2 regions of the Paenibacillus sp. FSL R5-0470 genome follow, and region 1 is predicted to be linked to the other one. Evidence: predicted binding sites of a transcription regulator. Region 1 holds the regulator's gene; the other holds the start of a gene.
The links. The regulator LexA, encoded in region 1, represses DNA repair genes until DNA is damaged. The targets are predictions, from matches to a motif close to CGAACATATGTTCG.

Region 2: recA (recombinase RecA) is a predicted target of LexA. The motif match lies at 1,632-1,645, and genes of this name have one in related genera.

What each region holds. Positions count from the first base shown of each region.
Region 1 covers NZ_CP150238.1:3,796,432-3,800,639, reverse strand. The annotation lists gene MKY99_RS16655 (hypothetical protein) at 111-689, opposite strand; gene MKY99_RS16650 (hypothetical protein) at 925-1,305, opposite strand; gene MKY99_RS16645 (L,D-transpeptidase) at 1,455-1,793, opposite strand; gene lexA (transcriptional repressor LexA) at 2,066-2,692, opposite strand; gene MKY99_RS16635 (LysM peptidoglycan-binding domain-containing protein) at 2,988-3,401, shown strand; gene MKY99_RS16630 (DUF896 domain-containing protein) at 3,511-3,720, shown strand; gene MKY99_RS16625 (hypothetical protein) at 3,770-4,208, shown strand, end outside.
Region 2 covers NZ_CP150238.1:4,181,635-4,185,842, reverse strand. The annotation lists gene pgsA (CDP-diacylglycerol--glycerol-3-phosphate 3-phosphatidyltransferase) at 1-19, shown strand, start outside; gene MKY99_RS18420 (competence/damage-inducible protein A) at 129-1,415, shown strand; gene recA (recombinase RecA) at 1,715-2,782, shown strand; gene MKY99_RS18410 (RecX family transcriptional regulator) at 2,948-3,679, shown strand; gene rny (ribonuclease Y) at 3,996-4,208, shown strand, end outside.

The DNA of each region.
Region 1 (4,208 bases):
GCAGCGAAAACGGCCCCCCAAAAGGACCGTTTTTTTGTCTTTCCTTAAGGTTTTCAAAATTTCTAATTGGGAAAGGTAAAGTGAAGTAATAATAGGCGGAAGGGGGGCATTCATTCGGATACGATCGACCTGAAGAACGCATGTAATTGTTGGACTTGGGAGTAAGCTTCTTTGTACTGATTATCGGATTGTTGAATGGGTAGTAAGCCTGGCAAGAAGGAAATACTATACACAGGTATTTCATTGCTGTTCATGTATATTTTAAGCGTAAGTTCCTCGATAACATCAGCCTCTTCGTCACCGCTATTAACCACATTAATATCCGCACTTGAAGCAGTTGATTTGCTGTTTTGTTGTCGTTTAGATACTTTTGAAAGGGTTAGTGCGTTAACAACAATCTCTGATCCCATTATATTGTCGAACGAGTATAGCTTTGCTATTGCCTTTTTGCTTGTTTTCGGATTGCTGGTACCTATTGCTATTTTTTTATAAGGTTCATTAAGGGCGATCAAGTGCGATTGATTGGGCGGAATGAATGTTTTGGTGAATATAATATTAAAAGATGAGGTTGCGTTTAACAGCTTAGAAAGTTCAGAAGAAGTAGATAGTTTTTTTAATTCTATAATAACGGCACTTAGAATTAAGATTCCTCCTACAATGGCAAACATATACATCAAGAAAATCAGCATGTAATCACACCTCCAAAGATCTCAGTAGAGCAAGATTTATTGCTTATTGAAAGATATGCCTGAATTCTCTCTACTAGTATCTGTTAAGAGCGAAAATCGTGGGAATTTAGGAAACGACTACTGATTAGAAAAAGAGAAAGCACCCAGAGATCTGCCGATTTTGCGAGCTGAGTGCAAAATTGGGGCAACTGCTGGAGTGCTTTGTTGAGAGCTTTTTAAAATAAATATGTCAAAATCATAAGAAATTGAAGGCTGTGATTTGATCGGTATAAACAATTAGCTGTTTGTATTCGATCGGAGATTCATAGTGAGTATAGGGTCTTACAGAAACATCATTAAGGACTACAAAGTTATAGCTGAAATTTTTATCGGGATGTTCCGCACCTAAATAAGATATGTATTCATCTACAATGACATCATCCATTAGAGATTTTAAGTCAAAAACATCCTCTTTATTGGAGGTGGAAGGGGAGATGGTCCCTTGAATACTGCCGAATGAGGTGAGTAAATTTACTTTTTTTCCACTCGCTTGATCGTTATTTAACAATAAGCCAGAGAGTTTAACAAGTGCATCGACTTTAAAATCGACGAGGGTTCTAATTTTTGAGTTGTTCAAAACGAGACACTTCCTTTCAATTTGAAACCCTGTTAACATTATTCGACATATAACCACATAATTCCTATTAGGTCATCAAAAATACATAAATACAAACACGCCCCCTCCATTGAACCATGAGTGAGGCGTGTTTATCTATAGAGATAGATTTAATTCCTGATCGTTACTCGTGTTCCAATAGGAACAATCGCAGCTAGTGCTAACACATCTTTATTGTACATACGAATACAACCGTGGGATACTTCGTGCCCTATGGATGAGGGATCATTATTTCCATGTATCCCATAGTGAGGCTTAGATAGACCCATCCAAAAGACCCCAAATGGACCACCTGGATCGGGTTGTTTGTTAATGATTGTGAATTCACCGAGTGGTGATTGAGTTAACATTTTACCGATTCCGACTGGGAAGCCCCTGATCACAATGTCGTTATCAAGAAGATAAAGCATACGCTGCGTCAGATCAACTATAATCCGGTAATTTGGCATTGTGCAACACTCCTTTCTAATTAAGATATGAGGAGGATGCCTAAACGGTTATTCATTAAAAATGGTCATTTTAGCCTATGAGAACAAATGTTCTGTAATTGATGAATGGAGTTTGATAACAATAAAAAAGCTGTTCTGCATTTGCAGAACAGCTTTTTTTAAAAAATAAAAGAAAGTATATATTATACGATATACCCTATCCTTATACTTCTCGTAGAAACGGATACCGTCCTAAAGGACGGTATCCGTTTTCGCTTGGTAGGAGTGCATACTTAGTGGATATCTCGAAATAATCCGATAACTCTGCCGAGAATGGTCACGCGATTAAGGCGAAGAGGCTCGTACGCCGGATTCTCCGGCTGAAGACGTATATGATCACGTTCTTTATAAAAAGTCTTAACGGTTGCTTCATCTTCTTCGGTCATAGCTACAACGATATCTCCGTTATCAGCCGTTTGTTGTTGACGAACAATAACATAGTCGCCATTCATAATCCCAGCTTCGACCATACTGTCACCTTGAACCGATAACATAAATACTTTGTTATCTCCAACATAGTGAGTTGGAAGCGGGAAGTAGTCTTCAATATTCTCAGTAGCAGTGATAGGAACCCCGGCGGTAACCTTACCTACGACAGGAATGCGAGCGACGGTTTGCGCGAAATGATGGACATTCTCGGAATCCTCTTGGCCAAGCAATTCTATCGCACGAGGCTTCGTTGGATCTCGACGGATAAGTCCCTTCTTCTCTAGCCGATCTAAATGACCGTGAACTGTGGAGCTGGAAGCAAGACCAACAGCTTCTCCAATCTCCCGGACGGAAGGAGGATAACCCTTGCTGCGGACTTCGCTACGTATAAATTCCAGGATCGCCAGCTGGCGACTTGAAATCTTTGACATTGGAATCAACCCCATATAGTAATGTTTGGGAAAATTATAACATAGAACTACCGTTCGCACAAACATAAGTTCTAACTATTATAAATATTAATTCGAAAGAGTTAATAAATGGTAGTCTTGTATTGATTGCGTTTCCTTCATCTAAACGATAAGAGTGATTCTTTATATGAAGAATATGGTAAATAGTAACCTCTGAAAAAAAGAGAACAATTGTTCTAAAATAGTATTGAACAAAACACATGTTCGTGTTATTATAATTTCAAAAGTAAGAACAAGTGTTTGGAGGATGATATTCATGTTAAAATACAGTACATACCGCAGCATCTACGATAAAGCCCCAGTGGTTGAATCTTTAGGACATAATCCTATTACCCGTTATTCAGCTCAGATTAAAGAAATTACAGAGCTTTTGCTTGAAGGCTTGATGCGTTTGTTCCGAAGAGATTTTGTTATTAAACTGACATTGATCATTGTGCTCGTACTATCAGGACTTACAGTAGTAGGTAATGTATTTGCAGGATCTACTACTTTAATGAAGGATGAGAAGCGCGTAGTGGTTGAACGTGGAGATACACTTTGGAGTATTGCTCTTGAGAATAAACCTTCTGATATGAAAACGGCTGTATATATAGAAGGAATTAAAAAATCCAATGGCATTAAAGGTAGTCAGATTAATGCTGGAGATATTCTCACTTTACCTATTTATTAATATTCTAAGAACATAATAAGAGGACATGAAGAGCTTGCAGGGAGTAAACCTTGACAAGCTCTTTTTCTCATGGCAGAGTTAGAATTAATTTATAAGGGGAGGGAAAGTTTTGAATATTGATGAGTTGGTCGCGCGTATTAACGAATTGGCACGCAAACAGAAGAGCGTAGGCCTTAATCAAGAGGAAACGGCGGAACGCGCCAAGCTTCGTGAAATTTATTTGGGGAATATTCGCAATAACTTCCGAGCACAATTGAATACGATTGAATTGGTCGATAATGATGAGCATGAACAAGGTAACAAGGGGCGTAAGCATTAACACCCTGTTCCTTTTCATAGATATTACTGGATGACTAGGGGGAACGCATATGGCCCGTTCTTGGGAAAGAATGGTTCAACGCAACACGCAGCAAATTAATAAGCAAAGAAAGAAACAGGGGAAGGAAACGATTTACGCATCTAAATCTAAATCTCCTGGTAAGAACAGCGAAACCTTTAAAGGCCGTAACATTGCATTTCCAGTAGTGTTATTAGTGCTTGGTACTATGTTTTGGATGATTGGTTCAGTGGACCAAGCCAAAGGTAATGGTATGCTTATGAACTGGCTAGGAGTCGTTTTGTACTACTTACTAGCGGCACTTCTGTTCTTCCGACGTCCGTACTTGAAGGTAGAGAATGCTAGACTATCTACTATAAAATTCAACCGCGAACGTTATCTGCCAGCTTCTGATATTGAGAAAATCATCCTTTCGCGTGGAGCTGTTGTAATTAAGCATAAAGGCAAACGCACGAAATGGATTTTTACCA
Region 2 (4,208 bases), 390 kb from region 1:
ACAGCTGCATAATGCTTAAGCGTTTTAGGCAGCTACATATAGGAGAGGTAATAGGTAAAGCACCTATTACCTTTTTTAAACCCTAAAAGCAGTGTATCTACATTATAACGAGGAGGCGAAAGCCAGGTATGAAAGCGGAGATTATTGCAGTAGGCACGGAGCTTTTGCTCGGTCAAATCGTAAATAGTAATGCCCAGTTTTTGTCTATTGAGCTAGCTGCTATTGGGATTGATGTATATTTTCAAACCGTAGTTGGGGATAACAGCAGTCGCTTGCAGCAAGCCATTGAGATCGCTCAAAGCAGAGCGGATGTTATCATATTTACCGGTGGTATTGGTCCTACAGAAGATGATCTAACGAAGGACGCGCTGGCTGCTTCCTTAGGTCGCACACTTCATATAGATCGCTTGGCAATGGATCATGTACAACGTTTCTTTGATGATCGAAAGATTGTAATGACGGAGAATAATCGTAAACAGGCACTTATAATTGAAGGAACTACACCTTTGCCAAATGAGATTGGTCTTGCTGTTGGCATTGCTTTTGAGCATGAAAAGAAATATTATATTGTGCTTCCTGGTCCGCCTCGCGAGATGAAGCCGATGTTCGTAGATAAAGCTGTACCGTGGCTCCAGCAGCACGCTCTAACGACAGAAATGCCACTTTATTCTAAAATGCTTAAATTTGCCGGTATAGGAGAATCACTGCTTGAGGATAAGCTCATTGATCTTATTCACAGCCAGACAGACCCAACCATAGCTCCTTACGCTAAAGAGGGAGAGGTAACCGTTCGTATTTCGACAAAAGCGCCTTCCGAGCATGAAGCTTACAAGAAGCTGGAGATTCTGGAGAAACAGATCAAAGAGATTTTGCCAGAACATTTATATGCAAATATTGATGTGCCACTGGAGCAATTGATTGTGGATTGGATGGCGGATGCAGGTCTGACTTTAAGTGCGGCAGAGAGTTGCACGGGAGGCTTGCTGATGGAGAGTATAACTAACATTCCAGGCAGTGCTTCGATGTTTGCGGGAGGAATCGTCTGTTATTCCAACGACCTGAAGAAAAAACTTCTGAATGTGCCAAGTGCTTATTTGGAGGGGCCAGATGCTCCAGGGGCAGTTAGTCGTGAAGTTGCCGAGGTGTTAGCTGATCAGGTGAGAATGATCGCAGATAGTGATTTCGGTTTATCTGTAACTGGTGTAGCAGGACCAGGCTATTCTGAACGTAAGCCAGTTGGACTTGTATTTATTGGTTTAGCTGAACGCGGGCGTAAGACAGAAGTATACGAGCTTAATCTTAAAGGTACACGTGAAAATATACGACTGCGTACTGTTAAAGCTCTGTTGTATCGTCTATGGCGCAGACTTGAGGAACGGAAGGTGGAGACACCTCTTGAAGGCTCAGACTTGTAATGGGAGATTAGCCCAGTTATAATTGAGACATACGGAAGAACCGTGGCACTGAGATTTCTTTGCTGCGGTTTTTTGTATATCTGCGGAGATTTTGATCGCTGTTTTGGTTTTGATCATAAGTCGTTGATGTCCGGTGAAGTAGAGAAATCAGTTAACTTCTATGTCCGGAGGGAGGCTTACAATAAAAGGGATAATTAACGCTTGAGACAAAAAAAACGAATGTATGTTCGAAAAAAAGCTTGGCAAGACCTCAGAAACACGTTATTATATTATTATAAACAGTGAAGGAAGTGGTCTGATTGTCAGATCGTCGTGCAGCGCTTGATATGGCGCTTCGTCAAATAGAAAAACAATTTGGTAAAGGTTCGATCATGAAACTGGGAGAATCCACTCATATGCAAGTGGAAGTTGTACCTAGCGGATCTTTGGCACTTGATATTGCGTTAGGTATAGGCGGACTTCCAAAGGGACGTATTATTGAAGTATACGGACCTGAATCCTCCGGTAAAACGACTGTTGCTCTTCATGCTATTGCAGAAGTGCAAAAACAAGGAGGACAAGCTGCATTTATCGATGCTGAGCATGCGCTCGATCCGAAGTATGCACGTAACTTGGGCGTAAACATTGATGAATTGTTGCTATCTCAGCCAGATACGGGTGAACAGGCACTTGAGATTGCTGAAGCACTTGTCCGTAGTGGTGCAGTAGACATTATTGTCGTTGACTCCGTAGCTGCGTTGGTTCCTAAAGCGGAAATCGAAGGTGATATGGGTGACTCTCACGTCGGCCTACAGGCTCGTTTGATGTCTCAAGCGCTTCGGAAGCTATCTGGTGCCATTAGTAAATCGAATACAATTGCTATCTTTATTAACCAGCTTCGTGAGAAAATTGGTGTTATGTTCGGTAACCCTGAGACAACACCGGGTGGTCGGGCGTTGAAATTCTACTCTTCCGTACGGTTGGATGTTCGCCGTGTCGAAAGTATTAAGATGGGTAACGACGTTGTAGGTAACCGAACCAAGATCAAGATTGTGAAGAATAAGGTAGCACCTCCATTTAAACAAGCTGATGTTGATATCATGTATGGTGAAGGGATTTCCAGAGAAGGAAGTCTTGTAGACATCGGTACTGAAATGGACATCGTGAATAAGAGTGGTGCATGGTATTCCTATGAGGGTGAGCGTCTCGGTCAAGGACGTGAGAATGCCAAACAGTTCTTGAAAGAACATCAAGATATTGCACTTATCATTGAGAACAAGATCCGTGAAGCAAGTAACCTGTCCACTATTGTTGCTGCACCAAATGAAGCGGAAATCATTGCAGAGCAAGAGGAAGAAGAAAAGCTACTTCTCGAAATCGAACAATAGAATTTACTAAGGAATAGGACGCCCTGTGATTCATTGTTGCAGGGTGTCTTTTCTTAACAGTGTAAGAACATATATATTTGGGGTCCCCCCAAAGTACCTGAGTACGCACCGAAGTTAAGCCGCACTTTGTGGGGATATTTTATTGCTATGAGGTGACAAGCAACTATGGTAATACAGCTGGATATGGATTTTGAATCGGATGAGCAGGACGTACAGGTCCTATCTGATTTTCCTGATGGAGAACTTTTAGAAATTACTAAGGTAGAACGTCAGAAGAAGTCGGACCACCGCTACATCATACATTTCGGAGCCTATAACATGACTGTACACGAAGACGTCATGATTAAATATCGGATGATTACTGGTAATTCTTTTATGAAAGCCGATTTGGAGGAAATTGTTGTTGCTGATGAGCGACAACGAGCTTATGTAGAAGGACTTCGTTATCTAGAACGGAAGCCACGTACCGCTATGGAAATGACTCGCCGTTTACGGCAGAAGGAAATAGGGGAGACTATTATTGCGGAAGTGGTGCAACGGCTACAGAAGGAAAGATTTCTTGATGACCCCTTGTATGCAAAGCAATGGGCGGAGCAACGCATTACGAACCAGCGAAAAGGGAAAATGTGGATTCGCCAAGAGCTACGTGAGAAAGGAATCGACAAAACCTTGATCTCGGAAGCACTGGAGAATGTCAGTCCTGAACAAGAACTAGAGAGTGCACTTCAGATTGGTCGTAAGAAATGGAATCTTATTCGTGGTGAAGCCACAGATAAGCGCAGAAAGACTGGAGCCTTCTTAATGCGGCGTGGATTCTCGGGTGATATGGTGCGACAAGTGATCAATACTTTACTTGAGGAAGACAATTATGAGGGTGAAGATGAGGAATTTTACTAGACTCACTGATTCTCTTGACATTAATGCGCATATCGACTCTCTTGACAATGTCTTTTTATAAATAATAAAATATAACATGAATCGGCATAAAGTAAGAATCCTTTTTCCTTCCCAAAAAGGTGACTTTTTAAAACGGTTCGCGTACAACTCATATGAAATGTAATCGCCGGATAAGGCGGGCAGTGTGCATGTGCAGCATGTGCAGTATGGCAATCGGTTATTTACCGGTTTTTTGTATGGTGATGAACGGATAGTTTAACAACTGCACAATTCCCAGGGATATACCTTGGAGAGGAACCAACGAGGAGGTGAACAGATGCAAGCATGGATCTGGGTCATTATCGTTCTCGTTGTAGCTGCATTATTCTTTGGGTTCGGTTATTTTATTCGTAAATCCCTTGCAGAAGCTAAAATTCAAAGCGCAGAAAGAGAAGCCGTAGTCATCGTGGAGAACGCGAAGAAAGACGCAGAGGCGCTGAAGAAAGAAACAGTATTGGAAGCTAAGGACGAAGTCCATAGAATCCGTACT